Regions from separate parts of the Bradyrhizobium elkanii USDA 76 genome, predicted to be linked through region 2. Evidence: predicted binding sites of a transcription regulator. Region 2 holds the regulator's gene; each other region holds the start of a gene.
The links. The regulator LexA, encoded in region 2, represses DNA repair genes until DNA is damaged. The targets are predictions, from matches to a motif close to TGTTCNNNNTGTGTTCNG.
Positions count from the first base shown of each region.

Region 1 (5,333 bases), 3.4 Mb from region 2:
GACATCGAGCATGTCGTCCATCCGCGCCGGCTTGAGGAAGTCGAGCGTCATCGAGCGCACCACAAAGGTGAAGCCGCCGGTCTCCTCCTGCGCCTCCTCGAACAGCGCGTTCTGTTCGGCGCCCATCAATCGGAGATGATTGGTGCGCCCGCGCTCCATAAAGCGCAGGTAATTGGCGTGGTAAACGATGCCGGAAAAATCGGTGTCTTCGTAATAAACACGGACCTGCATATGGTGTCGGCCATCGCGGATCGCGCCGTCGATATGGGGTAGAGTCAATTGCGGCCCCTCGATTGCGCTGGAGCGCGATGCATTCAGGTTGAAGCGTCATCGCGCTCCAGGCTGTCGTTTGTGCATGATCCGGAAAACCGCTTCGCACTTTTCCGGATCATGCTCTGGAACACCAATCGTGTTGCGCAAATCGCGCGATCACGCAAGCGCGATCAGGACACCATTGGCCCCTTTGCGCCAAGCGTGACCTGCACGATCTCGGGCGGCACGCCAAGGCGGATCGGCATGATGCTGCAGCCGAGGCCGCCGGAGACGACGACGTCGCATTTCAGCTTGATATGGCCATAGGCGAGCCGCATGCCGTGCTTCACCGGCACCGCCGGCGACCAGCCGAGCAGCCGCACCTGTCCGCCATGGGTGTGGCCGGACAGCTGCAACGCGACGCGCGAGGGCACCCGGAGCGCGACGTCGGGCTCATGCGCGAGCAGGATCACCGGCGCGTCGTCGGTGACCTTGGCAAGCGTCGCGTTGAGATCGTCGACGCCGATCCGCGTGACCTGGCGATAGGGCCGCGCCGCCATGAAGGCGAGCTGGTCGCCGAGACCGGCGAGCCAGAACGGACGGCCGTCCTTGGCGAGCCGCACCGCGTCGTTCTCGTAGACCGGAATCCCCGCCCCCTCCAGCGCGCGGCGCGCGAGCGGGATGCCGCGCCCCAAGCGCTGTACCGCCTTGTCTTCCCAGTAGTCGTGGTTGCCGAGCACGGCGTGCACGCCGAGCGGAGCCTTCAGGCCCTTCAGCACCGCGGCCCAGTCGGAGGCCGGAATGAAGCGGGTGACGTGGCGCAGCCCGGCGACATAGTCGCCGAGCAGCACGATGATGTCGGGGTTCAGGGCGTTCGTCCGCTCGACGAGCTCAGCGATGCGATCGAGCGACATCCAGGGATCGCAGGCGTGGATGTCGGCGAGTGCGGCGATCTTCAGCGGAAAGTCCGTCGGCCATTGCCGCGGCGACAGGTCGTAGCGCGTGAGCGCGAGGCGGACGACCGGCTCGCTCAAGCCATACGCCGCGGTCGAAGCGGTGGCGGCGGTCAACCCGCCGAACCCGCGCAGAAAATGACGACGTGAAATCATGGGTGTGTGATCGGTGATGCCTGGCGCTTGTCGAAAACACTCGGGGCTATCATAGGCCCCTTGATTGGAGCGAAATTGGGCCACGTTTGTGCAGACGGCCTGCAGAGATGCCGCAATGGTTAGTAGGCAAGGTTACCGGCAAGCGCGACGCGCTGCATCAACACGTCATTCACGTCTTTGGGAGCGGAGGGCTTTCGCTCGAGCATGAAAACCGCTTCGCGCTCTTCCGGATCATGCGTCAGTCCTCGTCGCCGTTGCCGCCGAACAGGCCGAACTGCGAGGGGTCGCGGTTTGGCTCGGCGAGGCCGAGATGGCGGAAGGCATGCGAGGTCAGGAGCCGGCCACGCGGGGTGCGCTGCAGATAGCCGCACTGGATCAGATAGGGCTCGATGATGTCCTCGATCGCATCGCGCGGCTCCGACAGCGCCGCCGCCATGGTCTCGACGCCGACGGGTCCACCGCCATAGTTCAAGGCGATGGTGGTGAGATAGCGCCGGTCCATCGCATCGAGCCCGGCGCTGTCGACCTCGAGCGCGCTCAGCGCCCGGTCGGCGATGCCGCGGTCGACGGAATCGGCGTCCGCCGCGGAGGCAAAGTCGCGCACCCGGCGCAGCAGGCGGCCGGCGATGCGCGGCGTGCCGCGAGCGCGGCGCGCGATCTCGTTGGCGCCATCCGGGCTCATGCCGATGTTCAGCACGCGGGCGCCGCGGGTGACGATCTTCTCGAGCTCTTCCTCGGTGTAGAAGTTGAGCCGGATCGGAATGCCGAAGCGGTCGCGCAACGGATTGGTGAGCAGGCCTGCGCGCGTCGTCGCGCCGACCAGCGTGAACTTCGACAGCTCGATCTTGACCGAGCGCGCCGCCGGACCTTCGCCGATGATCAGGTCGAGCTGGAAATCCTCCATCGCGGGATAGAGCACTTCCTCGACCGCCGGGCTGAGGCGATGGATCTCGTCGATGAACAGCACATCGCGCTCTTCGAGATTGGTCAGCAGCGCCGCGAGATCGCCGGCCTTGGCGATGACAGGGCCGGAGGTGGCACGAAAGCCGACGCCGAGCTCGCGCGCGACGATCTGCGCCAGTGTGGTCTTGCCGAGGCCGGGCGGACCGACGAACAGCACGTGATCGAGCGCCTCGCCGCGCTTCTTCGCAGCCTCGATGAAGATCGAGAGATTCTTGCGCGCCTGGGCTTGGCCGACGAACTCCGTCAGCGACTGCGGCCGCAGCGCGGTGTCGCCGACATCATCGGAGCGGCGTTCGGGCGAGACCATGCGCGAGGGCGTGTTCACTTCGACAATTCCTTCAGGCCCAGCCGGATCAGCTGCGCAGTCTCGGCCTTCTCACCCGCGCTGCGCGAGGCGGCGGCGATGGCAGCGGCGGCCTGCGGCTGGCCGTAGCCGAGATTGACCAGCGCCGAGATCGCGTCGGTGACCGGGCGCGGCGCGCGATTGTTGTCGATCGCGCCCGAGAGGTGCACCACCGCGGGATCGACATCGGCAAAGCCCGGCGCCTTGTCCTTCAATTCGCTGACGATGCGCTCGGCGACCTTCGGCCCGACCCCCGGCGTGCGCGCCACCGCCGCCTTGTCGCGCAGCGCGATGGCGTTGGCGAGATCGGTCGGCGGCAGCGTGCCGAGCACCGCGAGCGCGACCTTGGCGCCAACCCCCTGCACGGTCTGCAGCAGGCGAAACCATTCTCGCTCATGATCCGAGCGGAAGCCGAACAGTTTGATCTGATCCTCGCGGACATAGGTCTCGATCGAGAGCACGGCGGCCCCGCCCGGCGACGGCAGCGCCTGCAACGTGCGACCAGCGCAATGCACCTGGTAACCGACGCCGCCGACGTCGAGGATCACGTAATCCTCGCCATAGGAATCGATCAGGCCCTTCAGCTTGCCGATCATAGGCTCGCCACCCTGAGGCGCAGCGCGGTGCTCTGGCGGTGATGCGCGTGGGTGATCGCGACCGCGAGCGCGTCCGCGGCGTCGGCGGACGGCGGCTCGGCTTTCGGCAGCAGGATCTTCAGCATCACCTGGATCTGGTTCTTCTCGGCATGGCCGGCGCCGACCACGGTCTTCTTGACCTGGTTCGGCGCGTATTCGGCGACCGAGATACCGAACATTGCGGGCGCCAGCATGGCGACGCCGCGCGCCTGGCCGAGCTTCAGGGTGGCCACGCCGTCCTTGTTGACGAAGGTCTGCTCGACCGCCGCCTCCGCAGGCTTGTAGTCGCCGAGCACAGCAGCCAGCCCCTCATGGATCGCGAGCAGCCGGCTCGCCAGCGGCAGGTTGTCCGGCGGCTCGACCGAACCGCAGGCGACGTAGACCAGACGGTTGCCTTCAGTCTCGATCACGCCCCAGCCGGTGCGGCGGAGACCCGGATCGATACCGATGATACGGACGGGAGAGCGAATCGGCTGGGATGTCATGGGCTAGTGATACCGCCTGCGCCGGGAGAACGAAACACAAACAGAGCCTCATCCCCTGCCGCGGTCGTTGTACTGGGCCCACTCGTCATCCCTGCCTAGTGCGCAATTGCGCACGGGAGCGGGGATCCAGCACGCCGCGGCTTCTCGGATCGAATGCAGGTCTCCGGAATACTGGCTCGCCCGGTCCAGCCGGACACGACAGCAGTGCAAGCGACTAGCCGCCCATCTTCGCGATCAGAGCGTCGGACACCTCGAAATTGGCGAACACGTTCTGCACGTCGTCGTGCTCGTTGAGCAGGTCCATCAGCTTCAGCAGCTTTTCGCCGGTCTCGTCGTCGACCGCGACGGTGTTCTGCGGCTTCCAGGTCAGCGCCGCCTTGCGCGGCTCGCCGAACTTCGCTTCCAGCGCTTTTGCCACTTCGCGGAAAGTGTCCTGCGAGGCGTAGACCTCGTGGCCGCCTTCGCTGGAGACCACGTCGTCGGCGCCGGCCTCGATCGCGGCGTCCAGCATCGCGTCGTCGGAGGCGACCTTGGCGTCGTATTCGATGATGCCGGTGCGGTCGAACATGAAGGCGACCGAGCCGGTTTCGCCGAGATTGCCGCCGGACTTGGTGAAGAAGGAGCGGATGTCGGAGGCGGCGCGGTTGCGGTTGTCGGTCAGCGCCTCGACGATCACGGCGACGCCGCCGGGGCCATAACCCTCGTAGCGGATCTCGTCGTAGTTCTCGCCCTCATTGCCCGCCGCCTTCTTGATGGCGCGGTCGATATTGTCCTTGGGCATGTTCTCGGCGCGGGCCGCGACCACGGCGGCGCGCAGCCGCGGATTCATCGCCGGGTCCGGGGTGCCGAGCTTGGCCGCCACGGTGATTTCGCGGGCTAGCTTGCCGAAAAGCTTCGACTTCTGGGCATCCTGCCGGCCCTTGCGGTGCATGATGTTCTTGAATTGGGAATGGCCGGCCATGCGACGTCTCTTCGGAGCTTAGGGTCTGAACAGGGATGGAAAACGCGGCCTTATAGGCCCCTCACGGTCAAAATCAAAGGATCGGCGAGGCCCTCCGGCGGAGGAATACTACCGCAAGCCGGAATATGAGGCACTTGTTAACCATGACTTCATGCCCGGGTGCGAGGATCGCCCGTCCCGCCGCAACTTTCCAGAGCCCCAAAGAGCCCACATGGCGTTCGGTCTGTTTCGAAAGCAAGTGCCGGAGCCGGCTGCGCCGGCCGTCGCCCCGCAGGTTCCAACCGCGGCCGCCGCCCCTGACGTCTCGACCGAGACTGATTCGGCCGAGGATTCGTCCAAGGAGATCCTGGAATTGCTGGAACTCGAGCTCGGCGCGATGATCCGCCAGCTCGAACGCGCCGCCAGCTCGGTCGCCGACGGCGCCGAGGCGACGGCAGCCAAGCTCGCGACCATCCGCGCCCGCACCAACGCGCTGACCGGCCGCAGCAGCGATGCGCAGGGCACTGCGACGACGTTCTCGCAAGCCGCCGACCGCTTCACCCACTCCGCCGAGGGCATCGGGGCGCAGGTGCGCAGCGCGAGCCA
Region 1 covers NZ_CP066356.1:8,053,055-8,058,387, forward strand. The annotation lists gene ybgC (tol-pal system-associated acyl-CoA thioesterase) at 1-231, opposite strand, end outside; gene JEY66_RS38155 (metallophosphoesterase) at 444-1,361, opposite strand; gene ruvB (Holliday junction branch migration DNA helicase RuvB) at 1,600-2,649, opposite strand; gene ruvA (Holliday junction branch migration protein RuvA) at 2,646-3,263, opposite strand; gene ruvC (crossover junction endodeoxyribonuclease RuvC) at 3,260-3,787, opposite strand; gene JEY66_RS38175 (YebC/PmpR family DNA-binding transcriptional regulator) at 4,002-4,748, opposite strand; gene JEY66_RS38180 (methyl-accepting chemotaxis protein) at 4,960-5,333, shown strand, end outside.
Region 1: the regulator LexA is predicted to act here: its motif matches at 3,813-3,830, upstream of ruvC (crossover junction endodeoxyribonuclease RuvC).

Region 2 (5,333 bases):
CGCCTCGGCACGCCGTCAGCCTCATCAAAGATATCGAGGTGTTTCTTGGAGATGTCGATTCCGACGTAACGAAGAGCTATGATCACGGTGCCTGTCCCTGTGATGCGAGGTCTGTTGGTGCAGCCTCGTGCAACTGTTCAGGTTGATAGATGGAACGGGCGGGAGACCGAGCCGGCTCACGGCGTCAAGCGCCAAGGACCCAACGGCTTCCCGCCCACCCTCATCCTGACACACTTCCAAGACACAGGGACCCATTACCCCAAATCTCAATTGTTGCGCGACGCCGGGGCCACGATCCCGTTCCTGATCAAATCCGGTGGTGATGGGTCCCGGCCTTCGCCGGGACGACGGTGGTGTGCGCGGGAACAGTCTCGCGATGAATGCAACGCCACGTACAATCCACACACCCGTCACTGAAATCGAGGACATTGCCGCCTGCCCGCAATTCTCGTACACGGTTTCACGCAATGACCTCGCGACTCTCTCCCAACTCCGTCGACGTGCTGCTGTTCGATATCGGCCGCGTCGTGCTCGACATCGACTTTGACAAGGTGATGGCGCACTGGGCGCAGCACGCCGGCTGTGCGCCCGCCGAGCTCGCCACGCGATTTGTCGTCGACGACAGTTTCAAGCATCACGAGATCGGCCGGATCGACGACGCGGCGTTCTTCGAAAGCCTGCGCCGGACTCTCGGCATCGACATCACGGACGCCCAGTTCCTCGAGGGCTGGAATGCGATCTTCACCGGCGAGATGCCGGGCATCGCCCCGCTGCTCGCGGCGGCCGCCGAGCGGATGCCGCTCTACGCCTTCTCCAACACCAATCCGGCCCATGTCGCGCACTTCTCGGTCACCCATGCCGAGCTGCTCAGCCATTTCCGCAACGTCTTCCTGTCCTCGAGCATCGGCTTCCGCAAACCCGACGCCGAGGCCTATGATCATGTGGTAAAAGCCATCGGCGTCCCGGCGTCGCGGATCCTGTTCTTCGACGACCTGGCCGCCAATATCGAAGGTGCACGGGCGCGCGGCCTTCATGCTATCCACGTGACATCGACGGATGACGTGGCAAGGGCTTTGACCGCACTTGGTATTTGGACATTAGGAATTGAGGAGCTCTGAGCGTGGCCCTGATGCCGGTTGCCGATGCCCTGTCCGCCGTCCTCGCCGGCGCCGAACCGCTGCCAGAGGAGATGGTCGCGCTCGATGCCGCCTACCACCGCACGCTGGCGCACGACCTCGCGGCGCTGCGCACCCAGCCGCCGCAGCCGATGTCGGCGATGGACGGCTATGCGGTGCGCGCCGCCGATGCGGCTGATCTAAAGGCCCGGCTCAAGGTGATCGGCGAAGTCGCCGCCGGCCGGCCGTTCGGGCGGACGGTCGGCGCCGGCGAGGCGGTGCGGATCTTCACCGGCGGCGTGATCCCCAATGGCGCCGACGCGGTGATCATCCAGGAAGACACCGCCGTCGACGGCGACCACATCACGATCACGGAGGCCGCCAGCGTCGGGCGGCACATCCGCCAGGCCGGGGTCGATTTCCGTGCGGGCGAGGTGCTGCTCGCCGGCGGCAGCCACCTGTCCGACCGCGCGCTGTCGCTGGCGGCCGCCATGAACTATCCGGAACTTGCGGTGCGCCGCCGCCCGAAGGTCGCGGTGCTGGCGACCGGCGACGAACTGGTGATGCCGGGCTCGCGGCCCCGTCCCGGCCAGATCGTCTATTCCAACGGCTACGCGCTGCGGGCGCTGGCGCGCGCCGAAGGCGCCGAGACCGTCGACCTCGGCGTTGCCGCCGACACGGTGGAGGCGACCACGGCCGGCATCCGCCGGGCACGCGAGGCCGGCGCCGATGTCCTGATTACGACAGGCGGCGCCTCGGTCGGCGACCACGATCTCGTCAAGCGGTCGCTGGAGGCCGAGGGCGTCGAGATGGCGTTCTGGCGGATCGCGATGCGGCCCGGCAAGCCGATGATGCATGGCCGGCTCGGCGCGATGCGGGTGATCGGCCTGCCCGGCAATCCGGTGTCGTCCTATGTCTGCGCCTTCCTGTTCCTGGTGCCGTTGATTCGGGCGCTGAGCGGCCGGAAAGTGATTCATCATCGCCGCGCGAGCGCCCTGCTCGGCCGCGACCTCGCCGCCAACGACCAGCGCGAGGACTATCTGCGGGCGCGTCTCGAAGCGCGCGAGGACGGCAAGCTGATCGCAACGCCGGTGACGCAGCAGGATTCGTCGCTGCTCGCGAATCTCGCTGCGGCACGGGCACTTCTCGTGCGTCCGCCGTTTGCGGCGGCGGCCGTCAAAGGCAGCGAATGCGAGATCCTGACGCTGCCCGAATAGGGTTTTCACGCCCCGCCGATCGTGCGTTGCCTGATCCGTTCACCGGAAATTAAGTGGTTGCGGAACACATATCGAACATATAGTGTCCGTTCATGATTTGTTTCGAGTACTGGTGTCTACAATCGGGAAGCCGCGTGGAAGCAAGTGCAACGAGCACATGCTCCTGAGGTCAGGCCCCGCCTGCAGGCCCCACCAGAAGAGTCTCGGAATCGAACGCCGCTATCAACCGGGGGAATACTCGAGATGCTCACGCGCAAACAGTACGAACTTCTGCGTTTCATCAATGAACGTCTGAAAGAGGCCGGCGTACCGCCCTCCTTCGACGAGATGAAGGATGCGCTCGACCTGCGCTCGAAGTCCGGTATCCACCGCCTGATCACTGCGCTGGAGGAGCGCGGCTTCATCCGCCGCCTGCCGAACCGCGCCCGCGCCATTGAGGTCATCAAGCTGCCCGAACTCTCGGCCGGCGGCGGCAACGGCCGACGCGGCTTCACGCCCAGCGTCATCGAAGGCACCCTCGGCCGGCGCGCCAGCACGCCGCCGATCGCCGAGGACGACGGCAACCGTCCGGTCGCGGTCCCCGTGATGGGCCGGATCGCCGCCGGTACGCCGATCGAGGCGCTGCAGACCCGCAGCCACACCATCAGCGTGCCGCCCGACATGCTCGGCGCCGGCGAGCACTATGCGCTCGAGGTGCGCGGCGACTCGATGGTCGATGCCGGCATCCTCGACGGCGACATGGCGCTGATCCAGCGCAACGACGTCGCCAATACCGGCGACATCGTGGTGGCGCTGATCGACGAGGAGGAAGCCACCCTGAAGCGCTTCCGCCGCCGCGGCGCATCGATCGCGCTCGAGCCGGCCAACACCGCCTATGAAGTGCGCATCCTGCCGCCGAACCGGGTCCGCATCCAGGGCAAGCTGATCGGCCTGTATCGCAAATACTGAATTGCAAATACTTGCGGCGGCCGGGAACGAGCAACACGTCGGATCGTTCCTTGCATGATAGCGTAGCGTACGGCCTGCCCGATGCGCTCCGATACCTCTCGCGCAGCGTCGCGTGTTTGTGATCGGGGTCGGTCTCGGACCAGTCGTACAATCGCCCAGAAACGAGCGGAAGCTCGTTCGCTATCGTCCACTCTGGTAGAGGCCCCAATGCCTCAAGAGAGGCACGGGTCGCTACCTCGAAATGAGGAGCCATCCGATGTGTGACTATAGTCTGCACGCCGTGGCATCGCGCCCCGCCATTGTCGGAGAGACGCTGATCACGACGACGTTCCGCGGCACGTCGACCCGCGGTTTTGCTTCGGAAAACGATCCCACTGTCGCGGTCTGCATGCTGCCGGGCACCGAGCTCGCTTTCGCCGAGAACGTTCGCTACGACAGCCGCTGGATCTGGACCAAGACGCTGAACTATCGCGTCGGCGTGTTCAACGAAGTCGAGCCCGACGTGCCCGATCGGCATCATGACGCGGTGGAATTCCCCGACGGCAGCCATGTGCTGGTGACCCAGCTGGTCGAGGGACAGCGCGTCAGCGTGCTGCAATTGCCGGCGCTGCATCCGCCGGTCGAGCAGAAGCCGAAGGTGGTGGAGCGGCGGCCCTCCGCATTTGCAACGCTGTTTTTGGGTTGAGCGCATCGTCGCCGCGGAATGGGCTGTTCGGCGGCGGATGACCTAAGCAATTTCGGGCGCCCCCGGACTTCCGCTTCCGGGGCGCACGAGGAAATTTGCGTCAGCCGGCGCCTTGGCGCATCATCGGGCACGGAGGACGTGCGCGGTGGTCGATAAGGTCACATGGCAAAAGGCTGGACGCGTCACGGAACCGGGCCGCTACATGTTCCGGTTCGGTTGGCTGACGGTGACGGCCGACGACCTGAGAGTCTGGGAGCAATTTCCCGAGGCTTCCTTCACCCTCGTCAAGAAGCCCGACGCCGGCCCCGACTCCGACGAATACCATCTCGGCCTGTTCGAGCTGCCGAGCGCCCCCTCGCCGGACCACCGCTAGTCATCGCCCTGCAGATCGGACTCGGCCGGCGTCGCATCCACGGCAGGCCGCGGTGCGGCGGCGGCTGCGCGCAGCGTCGTCTCGCTCTCGCCGTCGCCGGGAACCGCCGGCGACCACGGCCGGTCGATCCCGCCGGGCTTGACGGCATCGACGGCGTAGCCGTCCCTGGTCCGCCGCAGTACCAGCGCGCCGTGGCGCCGCAGCCGCTCGGCATCGATCACCGACGCCGTGCAGCCCCGCGGCGCCGCCCGCGCCGTCACGATCAAGCCTGCGCGCTCGCAGTCGTCCGCCAGCGCCTCCGGCCGGGTCGCCAGCGCGACGAAGGCGCCGCCTAGTCCCTGGGTCACGCAGCCGCCGGCATCGCAGGAGACGCCGTCGCCGAGCGACGCATCGGTGGCGGTCCGCGCGTCGGCGTCCGCCGCCAGCCACTCCTTGACCAGGAACGCATCCTTGGCGCTGTGCATCAAATGCAGCCGCCCGTCACCGCCGCGCACCGCGACGTTGCGGCCGTCGCCGGAGACCAGCACGTCCGGCTGCGGCACCCTGAGCGCCCAGACCGAGGCCACCAGCAGCAGAACCGCGCCCGACCAGCGCAGCGGCGTACGCAGCAGCCCGAGCAGGATGATGCCGGCACTCGCTGCAATCAGCGGCCCGATCCCGAACGCCGCCATGCGGCCGACCGCGCCCGGGAGTGCGGCGACCCATTGCGTCACCAGGATCATCCAGTCGATGCCAAGACCCATGATCGCCCAGAACACGCCGTCGAAGCCGAACGGCATGGCGACGAGGCCCAGCAGGCCGGCCGGCATCACGACCGCCGACACGACAGGCATCGCCGCGAGGTTGGCGAGCAGCCCGTAGGGCGTCACGCGGTGGAAGTGGAACGCGGCGTAGGGCGTCGTCGCCAGCCCCGCCACCAGCGAGGCCAGCATCAGCATGGTGAGCTCGCGCCCGCCCCACAGCGCAACCCGCGCGGTCGCCGAATGGTCGGGCGA
Region 2 covers NZ_CP066356.1:4,634,683-4,640,015, reverse strand. The annotation lists gene JEY66_RS22525 (IS110 family transposase) at 1-86, opposite strand, end outside; gene JEY66_RS22520 (HAD family hydrolase) at 468-1,118, shown strand; gene JEY66_RS22515 (molybdopterin molybdotransferase MoeA) at 1,121-2,332, shown strand; gene lexA (transcriptional repressor LexA) at 2,576-3,280, shown strand; gene JEY66_RS22505 (hypothetical protein) at 3,537-3,965, shown strand; gene JEY66_RS22500 (hypothetical protein) at 4,111-4,338, shown strand; gene JEY66_RS22495 (ComEC/Rec2 family competence protein) at 4,335-5,333, opposite strand, start outside.

Region 3 (5,333 bases), 1.7 Mb from region 2:
CTCGGCGCAGGCGCCCTGCGCGTAGGTCAGGTGGGTCTTGCCGATCTTCTCGCCGACGGTGACGACGATACGCTTCCAGCCGACCATGGTGCCGAGTCCGAGCGCGATGGCGACGGCGAACTTCACCCAGCTCGGGATGAACTTCGTCGCGGCATCGAGCGAGCCCTTGTACTGGTTCAGCGTGGCGATGTCGGCAGCGGTCAGCTCGGCTTCCTTGTCCTTCATCAGGAAACGGATCGCCTCGGATGCCAGGTACATGTCGTTACGGGTGTTGCCGACCGCGTCAGCCGGGAACTTGGCCAGCGATCCATACTGGGCAACCTGCTGGCCGATGTCGCGCACCAGCACCGCAAGCGACGGAAAGGTGCCTTCGTTGATCTGGTGCTGCGCGACATAGTTGGTCACAGCCGGGCGCGGGTTGCCGATCACGTTGTAACCGGCGGCCTTGCCTTCGATGACCTTGCTGGCCGCGGTCGAGTGCGCCGTGAACTGCTCGATCTGGCTCGAGGGCATTGCGCGGTTCAGCGCATAGGCGGTCGGCACGGTGCCGATCAGGATCAGCATGATCAGGCCCATGCCCTTCTGACCGTCGTTGGAGCCGTGGAAGAAGCTGACCAGCGTGCAGGTCAGGATCAGGATGCCGCGGATCCACCACGGCGGCGGCTGGTCGCCGACCGGTTCGCCGAACAGCGCCGGGGTCGCGCGCTGCAGCGCGATCTTGAGGAGGTAGAGCAGGCCGGCGGCGAGCGCGAAGCCGAACAGCGGCGACAGCAGCAGCGCCTTCGCGATGTTGGTCGCCTGCGACCAGTCGACGCCCGAGGTGCCGTCACGGCCGCGGAGCAGCGCGTTGGTGATGCCGACACCCATGATCGAACCGATCAGGGTGTGCGAGCTCGAAGCCGGCAGGCCGAGCCACCAGGTGCCGAGATTCCAGATGATGGCGGCGATCAAGAGCGCGAACACCATGGCAAAGCCGGCACTGCTGCCGACCTGCAGGATCAGCTCGACCGGAAGCAGCGAGACGATGCCGAACGCGACGGCGCCGCTGGAGAGCAGCACGCCGATCAGGTTGAACATGCCCGACCACACCACGGCGACATGGGCCGGCAGCGAGCGGGTGTAGATCACGGTGGCGACCGCGTTTGCGGTGTCATGGAAGCCGTTGACGAATTCGAAGCCGAGCGCGATCAGCAGTGCGACGAACAGCAGGATATACGGCAGGAACGAAGTGATGCGCGTGCCGGTGGCGTCGACATCGGCATAGATGCTGTAGGCAACGAACAGCAGCGCGGCCGCAACCACGCCCAAATAGATAACCCCGGTGAGAGGATGAAAGCCCTTGTCGAGGTCCGGACCCTTCTTTAGGGCGGGCTCGATCGAGCCGGGTAACGCCATATCGCTCATGGTAAACTCCTGTCCCAATGCGCCCGATTTTGATCGATGCATATGACAAGCAATTGAAATCCGGCCCCGCGGGATGAGCCGGTTGGCGGTGACGGTGGACATCGAGCCGAATTTTTGTGCAACGCATTGAACGCGCACGTGGCTTCGCGGCCTCGTGGCAATCTCCAGCAACTACGGATCGCCGATCACGACGGGAGGCTGCAGCCTGCGTTTCGCAGGACGAGACAATGTGCGGATAACCACACCGGCATCCGGCGGGGCCGGCAGCCGGAGAATTCGGCGCGCGCGTGCGAGTGGGAGGATCGCGAATGAGGGGGAGGATTGCGAGATGAGGTGGCGCGCCGCACGGTCGGGGCTAGCAAACCGCGCAGCGCGCCCGCCTCAGGGTACGTCATGGCGTGAACATGACGCCCGATACCTGCGGAACATGCTACGCTACCACGGATCAATTAAAGGTTGTAGGTATTTGTCTGCGTTTAGAACAATTTCTCGTTGCGATGTAGTTCCTCCGGTTCCGCTGGTTTTGCGGAACTCAAGCCGCATCGGCTGATCTGCGCAATTGATGTGCGGCGATTTTCAGGTCGTCGACAAAGCGCTGATATTCCAGCGCCTTGGCTTTTTCATCCGGCAGCCGCAACAGATAGGATGGGTGCACGGTGACGAGCACCTTGGTTCCGTCGTGGTCGATCAGATGGCCGCGGTTCTTGTTGATCGGCGTGACCTTGCCGAGCACGCTCTGCGCCGCGGTGGCGCCGAGCGCCATCACGAGATCCGGCTTGATGGTGGCGAGCTCGCGCTCATACCACTGGCGGCAGGCGCGGATCTCCGGTGTGCTCGGCTTCTGGTGCAGCCGGATCTTGCCGCGCGGCACGAATTTGAAATGCTTCACCGCGTTGGTGACATAGACCTTGCGGCGATCGATGCCGGCTTCCTGCAGCGCGCGATCGAGCATCTGGCCGGCCGGTCCGACGAAGGGGTGGCCTGCGAGATCTTCCTTGTCGCCGGGCTGCTCGCCGACCAGCATCAGCGTTGCGCTCTGCGGTCCCTCGCCGAACACGGTCTGGGTTGCGTCTTTCCACAGCGGGCAGGCGCGGCAATCGGCGGCCTCGTCGCGCAAGGCCGCGATCGTGTCGTGAGCTTGCCTGTCTTGAACTTGCTTGCCTTGAGCTTGCTTGCGGGGCATCGGCGTATCCTGCCGCTTCTGCGGCTCGGCCGCCTTGCGTGCGATGAAGGGGCCGCTGGTCATGCGCATTGCGTCTTCGATCAGAGGCTTAATGATCGAGTCCTCGGGCAGGTTCCTCCAATAGGCTTGCGGCATCTCCATCACTTTCAGCCGTGCGGGATTGAAGCGGCCGTTGTCGTGACGTCGCCAGACCTCTTCGAGCCGGTCCTCGGTCGGCACTTCGGATTTGGCGACGCCCGGCGTGATCGAGATCGCGTGCCCGTCCCAATGTGCGCAGACGTCGGGGGTCAGGATCGACCACGGCATGTCGGCGAAGCGGCCGGCGAAGAACGGCGCGGCGAGCTCGACGATGCGATGCTCCGGCTCGAACCAGGCGACGTAATGCGCCGTCCGCTCGCGGCCGATCTCGCGGAAGCGCAGATGCGCGTGCATCCTGTCGATATCGACATAGACCGCGCGCGCCATCGCGTGGACCTCGGCGACATCGGGATCATCGGTCGCACCGAGCAGATCGTGATGGCTGCGCAGCCGCCACAGCAGGCGATAGAGCAGGGCAAAGCGTTCGTCACTGCGATGCAGGATCGCGGCCTTGGCGAGCTCGACGAATTTGGCCGACACATTGAACCGCGCCTGCGGCGTATCCGGCAATTCATTCACGCAGGATGCCGACGATAATTCGTCGTCGCTGCGTACGGTCCACATGATCTCCGCGGGCTTTACATCGTTCAGCGCCAATCGCCGCGCGGCCTTGCGCCAGCCCTCGAAATCGGTGTCGTTGTCGAGCACGATGATGCGCATGCGATTGCTCCGTTTCCGTCACGCCGCCAATTTCGGGGCCTGCGTGCCTGACACAGCGGAAGACCAGGGCCCGTCCGGTTCGGCGGCTGCTGAATCCCATTGATTCCACTCATGAATCGATGAGCTCACCAATCCGATTGACTCCGCGGGCCCTGTTAGCTTTATATTAGAACATATCATGAACAAATGAGCCAGTCCCTGGTTCTCTGTTCAGACCAGTGGCGGCCTCAAATTTTGGTTGGAAGGAGCGGCGCATATGAACGGCGCACGCATGGGTACGCTTGCGTCTCTGCGCGGCAGCATCGCGCGCATCGAGGCGCCATCGGATGCGGCGATGCCGAACCGCATCGCGCTCGGCCATGCCGGCGCCGATGCGATGTTGCGCGGCGGGCTTGCGCCGGCAGCATTGCACGAGGTGTTCGCGGCCGGCCATCAAGGAGGCGCGGCGACCGGCTTCATTGCAGGGCTCGCCGGACGGCTGTCGGCACGCAAGCCGCTGGTTTGGGTGCGGCAGGATTTTTCCGATCGCGAAAACGGCGCGCTGTCGATGCGCGGGCTTGCCGAGCTCGGCCTCGATCCGCGCCTCTTGGTCACGGTGCGCGCCGCCGATGTCGACAGCGGTTTGCGTACCGCGGCCGACGCGCTCGCCTGCGATGCGCTCGGTGCGGTCGTGCTCGAGGTCTGGGGGCAGGCGCGCCAGCTCGATCTCGTCGCCAGCCGCAAACTGACCCTGGCCGCGCAGGCCTCCGGCGTCACCGCGCTGGTGCTGAGGATCGCGGCAACTCCGATCCCCTCGACCGCGGAGACGCGCTGGATCGTGCGCGCGGCGCATTCGCCGCCGGGCAATGCCGCGAGCGTGTGGGGCACGCCGCGCTTCGAGGCCGAACTCGTGCGCAATCGTCATGGCCCGGTCGGGCGATGGATCATGGAATGGAAATGTGATGAGTGCCAATTCAGTGAACCGTCGGCGTATCCTCAGCCTGTGGCTGCCACGCCTGCCCATCGACCGCATCAAGCGCAAGCTCGCGCAGGACATCGCCTCGCAAGCTGAGCTTGTTGCAAGCGAGCCAGATGACCCCTCATGTGAGGTGAGCACATTGGCAGGGCTCTCTCCCCCCTTGCGGGGGAGAGTTGGAGAGAGGGGTACCACAGACGCCGGCGTATGCGGCTTACCCCTCTCCCTAGCCTCGAGAGCGAGCTCCGCTCGCCTCGGACCCCGCAAGGGGGGAGGGAACCCATCCGCTAAAGCGTCCCTTACAAATGAGTTAGGCAACTGCCTCCCCAGCGTCGTCGTTGCAAAAGACCACAACGCGATCCTGCTGCACGCGATCGACGAGGCGGCGGTGCGGGCCGGGCTGTCGATCGGGCTGCCGCTCGCCAATGCGCGGGCGATCTGTCCGGAGCTCACGGTCTATGACGCCGATCCCGCCGCCGATCTGAAGACGCTGAACGACATCGCCGACTGGTGCGACCGCTTCACGCCGCTGGTGGCGCTCGATCTGCCCTACGGTCTGTTTCTCGACATCACCGGCTGCGCGCATCTGTTCGGCGGCGAGCGCGCGCTGCTGCAGACCGTGACGGGGGCGCTGAGCCGACGCGGCTTTGCCGTCAGCGCGGCGATTGCCGGCACCTCGATCGCGGCGCGTACGCTGACGCGCACCGCCTCGGGCAGGATTGCCGCCGATGGCGAGGAGGCGGCGGCGGTCGGCCCGCTGCCGGTGTCGGCGCTCGGTGCCGATGCCGCTGTCACCACCGGCCTGCGCCGCGCCGGCTTGAAGACCATCGCCGATGTCGCCTCGCGCGCGCCGCATGAAATCTCGGCGCGGTTCGGTGCGGCCTTCACCACCTTGCTCGGCCACGCGCTCGGGCAGGGCGATGCCCCGATCAGCCCGCGCAAGCCGCTGCCCGATTACATCGTCGAGAAGCGTTTCCCCGAGCCGGTCGCGAC
Region 3 covers NZ_CP066356.1:6,292,609-6,297,941, reverse strand. The annotation lists gene JEY66_RS30390 (inorganic phosphate transporter) at 1-1,404, opposite strand, end outside; gene JEY66_RS30385 (UdgX family uracil-DNA binding protein) at 1,937-3,385, opposite strand; gene JEY66_RS30380 (ImuA family protein) at 3,642-4,436, shown strand; partial or broken gene JEY66_RS30375 (Y-family DNA polymerase) at 4,654-5,333, shown strand, end outside.
Region 3: the regulator LexA is predicted to act here: its motif matches at 3,553-3,570, upstream of JEY66_RS30380 (ImuA family protein).

Region 4 (5,333 bases), 1.2 Mb from region 2:
GAATTGTGTAGCAACCGGCGGCAGCCCGCGCTTATAGCTAGATCCTTCTGTAAATCCCTTGGCCATGATGCCCGAGCTCCCTAGTCCATAACGCTCCGACGGGCCGCCTCGGCCTGTTCTTTGAGTTGTTCGATATGCGCGATATCGCGCTCATATTCACTTTTGAATTGCTGGTAGACATCGGCAGCCCAGGGCGGGGGACCGACGTGTTTGACAAGCCGCACGGCGAGCGGCATCGGCGTGCCATGCGGTACCTCGATGACGGAACGGCTTACGATGTCAGGCGGTGGATCGAGCAATTTGGCGCGCTTGCATTCCCGCAGAAACAGCTTGATCGCGGGGATTTTGCCCGCGACCACACGCTTGAACAGCCCGTGCAGCATCGCCTGGTGCGGATGCAGTTTGGTGATTTTGCCATCGATGCGAGCCTCGATCGACCGCTCCAGCAGCGCCGCAATATCAGGCGAGCGCTGTTTGCTTGCACGCCGGTTCGGCTGCGCGCGTGCTCCAAAGCGGGTCGCCTTGGGCGGTTTGCCGTAACCAACCTCGTAGGCCTCGCTGCGCGGCTCGCAGGGCGCCTCATCGCCGTCTTTGCTCATTGCGCCGCTCCATCTTTCGCACCGCGGACGCGAGCAGCCCTCGGGGCACAGCCCAAAAGTCAATGCGCGCCGAAGCGCGGTTAACCGCGTCCGATTGTGATCATCGCCGATGTGGTTTCTGGAGGCTCAGCAGAGCCGACTCTAATCGCCGGCCGGCTCAAAAACACATATAGGCTCGGATTTTTGATCGTCAAACAGATTTAGCAATGAGGTTAACATGCAAAGCTGCGGAGCCCTGGGAGGGGATCCAGCTGAGGGCAGCCTTGTGCGAAGAGTCCTAGGGCGCCAGAGCATTGCCGCGCGCGGACTAAATTTCCCGTGTGACGAAGGCCGAATTCCCGTAACCCGTTTGTCGGGAATTGGTCGGGAGTTGCGCGAAAAAATCTCAAGCTTTCAGGAGCTTGGCGCAAGCCATTGCGCGTCAATGGGGCACATTTTCCGTATTTACCCTGTTAATTCCCGTAAGGAGCTAGTTCGGCAATAGCACGGCATCGATGCGGCGGCTGTTGCGCGTGCTGATGATGATGGCACCGTTGCGGGTCGCAAACCTCGCACCGACAAGGCGCGGCAGCTTCTCCGTGAGCGGTGAAGGCAGCGGAATCATTCCACCGGTGATGGGATCGCCGACATTGATCGGCGCGACAGCTGCGCCGGCAGAAGGCGCTGCCTTGATGTACTCCCTTATCAACTGAATCTCTTCACGCGAGAGGCTGAGCGCGGCCTGTTCGCCTGCGCCGTCAGTCAGCTTCTTGTCCGCCTCGGCCTTGTTCTGCGCATCTTCCTGCTGGGCGGCCTCGCGTTTTGCGACTTCGACCTGTTCGAGTCTGGCGAGGCGTTCCCTCAGCGGGGCGAGTTCCCGTCGCAACGCGGCAATGTCCGACTTCAGCGAAGAGAGCTGACCAAGTGCGATCGCGGCGGCAACGCAAGCGACGACCGAGATCAGGCTGAGGCACGCCACCGCGAGCCCCGTCAATCCGCCTCGACGATCGGCACGACGATCCCCGACATCCTCTGCGGATCGCCGTCGCCGCGCGCCGGCGAATTTCGGCTTGATCGTGCCGAGCAAGCCGACCAGACCGGACAGCCGCGAACCCACCATGCGGTTCGCCCTTTGAAACGAGCCGAATGCAGGCGCAGGGATGATCGGAGAGTCCCCCGAGGGGATGTCGGGAGCAGTGGTCGAACGGCCCTCGCCGGATGGCTGGCGGTCGTCGCGGTCCTCGCGCGTCATGCCGGGGAGCTCGAGATCAACGCCGTCGGGATGGTCGATCGCGGTGTCCGCACCTGGATGGCGCGTGTCGGCTGCAACAGTGTCCAATCGTTCCGTTTCCTGTTGATCGAGTCTTTGCTCGATGCGGGCGGCTTCAAGCGAGCGCCACAGCGAGAGTCCCGAATCGGTGATCTGCAGGCCCGCATCGTTGATCGATGCCCATCCCGATTGGAAGACGTCGGCGTCGCCAAGCTCGGACGGCCGCTTCGACTGCGTGGCTTCATCGCCGGCCGCGATCATGCGCTTGACCTCGCGGCTGACCTCGTCGATCGCGATCCGCTGCCCGGGCCTTGCGGCCAGCACACTCAGGATCGCCAGATTGAACCTCATGCGGCGCCTCGCGATGCCCGATCAACCGGCCGTGCGGCCGTTCCTCTCCCGTCAGGCGACGTGCAAGCCTCAGCGGGGTCGAAGCGGATCAATCATGCCGGCACGGACGTCGGTCAGTCAGGGAGTCGAGCAAGTGTACCGGCTCCCCAAGGGGCAAACAATCCGGCACCAGACCTACGACAGATGGATAAGTCGCTCCGCAAACGAGACGCGTCGGGATCGCGTTCGTGCGCGCCTCAGAGAAACTCGCGAAGCCTGGAGAGCTCGATCACATGCTCGGGTGACAACACGTCGGGGACGAGGGGAGGCTGCGACTTGGTCCGGATCTCGTAGAGATGTCGCGTCTTCTCGGGTTTTCCCATGAAATCCCGAATGCATTGGTCGAGCGTTCCGTTGACGACCATATAGGGCGCGCGATCCTCTCGCCTCGCGTTGTTGAGCGAAGGCCATTTGTAGAGGTGGGCCGCAGCTTGGAAGTCCACCTGATGAGATTGGTCGGTCATTGCAAAATATCTAGCCGAAAAAGCCCCGCGCGGCAAAGTCAGCCGGCTGATGCGTGAGCCGGTGCGGCAATACGCGCAAGCTGCGTGCGGTCGTCCATCGCAGAAGCCGCCGTCATGCATCTCGATCGATCCGCCGACGTGCCTCGCGTTTGATGCCTCGCAGCAACTCCCGCTTCGATCTCCCGCAGGCCGAGATCGGTGGCGATGGGGCGAGGCCGGCTGAAGGAAGAGCCGGCCGACTCCCTCGCGCGGCACGCGCGCGCAGTAGCGGCGCGCGTTGACGACCTCGCTCGTTCGCGGCGCCAGCAGCCGCGACGACGCGTGCTGGATTGACTCGATTCCAGAATGTTCCTATTTTGTTCTATTGTCAATTTCCGCGTCCGGAGACGGGCGGCTTCGGTCAGGTCAGGGATGAACGGGTCGAGATGGCAGCCGCAGCCACCATCCTTCATGCGGACCTCGATGCATTCTACGCATCGGTCGAGCAACTGCTCGAGCCGTCGCTGCGCGGCAAGCCGATCGCCGTCGGGGGCGGGGTTGTGCTTGCGGCGTCCTATGAGGCGAAGGCTTTCGGGGTGCATGGCGGCATGTCGGGGCGGGAAGCGCGTCAACTGTGCCCGCAACTCGTTTTCGTTGGCGGCCATTTCAGCGACTACCAGCGGCTGGGCGACGCGGCCATCAAGGTGATCGGCGACTTCACGCCGCTGGTCGAGCGAATTTCGATCGACGAGGCGTTTGCGGATGTTGCCGGCTGTACTCACCTGTTCGGAACGCCTGCCGAAATAGCCGCGTCGATCCGGCGGCGCGTGCGTAGCGAGCTCGGCCTTCCGATCTCGGTCGGCGTGGCCCGCACCAAGCATCTGGCGAAGATCGCCTCGCAGGTCGCAAAGCCCGACGGACTTGTCGTCGTTGATCCCACCGCCGAACTAAGCTTCCTTCACGAACTGCCGGTTGAGTTGATGTGGGGGGTAGGGCCGGTCACCAGGGCCCGATTGGGCGCGATCGGCGTTACGACGATCGGTCAGCTCGCCAAATTGTCGGAACGGTCGCTGACGCGCTTGCTCGGTCCGGCAGCGGGCGAGAAACTTGCCGCGCTGGCCTGGAATCGCGATCCGCGACAGCTCAAACCACACCGGCGTGCGCGATCCGCGGGAGCACAATCGGCGCTCGGCCGAAAGCCTGCCATCGAGCAAGTCATTCGGCCAACACTGCTTCATCTCGCCGACCGCGTCGCCACGCGGCTTCGGGCGAAGTCGCGGCCCGGACGAACCGTGACGGTGCGCGTCCGCTTCGCCAACCTGAAATCGGTGACGCGCTCGATGACGCTCGATGCGCCGGTGTGCACGACCATCGTGCTGGCCCGGCTCGCCGAGAATCTGGTGCGCGCGGCTCTTGCCGACCATCCCGGCGCGAAGATCATCTCGCTGTTGGCGATCTCGGTGTCGCATCTCGAGGAGCATTGGGATCTTGCGCTGGAGCTTCCACTCGGACTGGCGGACGAAGCGCTTCGCCCTGGAAGCCCGACAGGGATCGCCCGCTGGGCGGCGGACCGTGCGATCGACAAAATCCGCGATCGCTTTGGCTGGGAGGCGATCGGATATGGTTCAGCGGCGCTGGAGGCGGTTCATTCGGTGCCCGATGCGTTTCGCAAGCTTGCCGAGAGAGACCTCTAACGCTCGCCGGTTCACGTATCTGTCACTGCATTAAGAAAAGGCAATTTGGAATCGCGCGCTTGTGAGTGGCGACCTGGCACGGCCGGCCTATCTTGAGCGTGCGGAGGGACAGCCATGAAGTACAGCGCCGAACTGATTCAGACGATGCGCGATGCGTTGGATGCAGTCATGGCAAGCGTGCCGGCGGATCAATCCGTGTTCGGTCTCAAGGCCGCTGTTGCGGAATGCATCCTGCGAGCCGCGGCTCACGGCCAGACATCGTTCGACGGGCTCGTGACGTCAGCATCCGATCAGCTTCAATCGATCATCTCGATGCTGACCTAGGCGATCGGGAATGCACGCGACCATCGCGCTCGCCTTGCCGCGCGGTGTGCTGATGATGCAATCGCTCGGGCCGACGGTTCTCTCAGGGCAGCGATACGACCCGTAGATTGTTGGTTGTTCCCGCTTGTCCAAAGGGAATGCCGGCGACAACGACCAGCAGATCGCGGCTCGATGCAAACTGCTCTGCATGCGCGAATGTAGTTGCGCGCTCGACCATCTCCTCATAGCTCTGAACGTCGTCGGAAAGCACGCTGTGAGCGCCCCAAAGCAGGCACAGGCGGCGGGACACTTCGCGGCTCGGGGTGATGGCGAGGATCGGGCGGCTCGGCCGCTTGCGCGCGACGCGTGCGGCCGTGGTGCCGCTCGACGTATAGGCCACAATGGCGGCGGCGTGAACGACGGAGGCGAGATCGGCCGCTGCCGTTGCCACGGCGTGCGGTGGCGTCTGCTCTTCGCCGGGCTGGGTCGCCTCGACGATCGAGCGGTACATCTTGTGTTGTTCGGTGCTGCGGATGATGCGGTCCATCATCTCGACCGCCTCGCGCGGATATCGCCCTGTCGCGGACTCCGCCGACAGCATCACTGCGTCTGCGCCGTCATAGATGGCGGTCGCAACGTCGGAGACTTCCGCACG
Region 4 covers NZ_CP066356.1:5,844,175-5,849,507, reverse strand. The annotation lists gene JEY66_RS28485 (DUF5681 domain-containing protein) at 1-66, opposite strand, end outside; gene JEY66_RS28480 (hypothetical protein) at 81-599, opposite strand; gene JEY66_RS28475 (hypothetical protein) at 1,069-2,199, opposite strand; gene JEY66_RS28470 (hypothetical protein) at 2,436-2,702, opposite strand; gene dinB (DNA polymerase IV) at 3,128-4,375, shown strand; gene JEY66_RS28460 (hypothetical protein) at 4,490-4,699, shown strand; gene pyk (pyruvate kinase) at 4,782-5,333, opposite strand, start outside.
Region 4: the regulator LexA is predicted to act here: its motif matches at 3,049-3,066, upstream of dinB (DNA polymerase IV).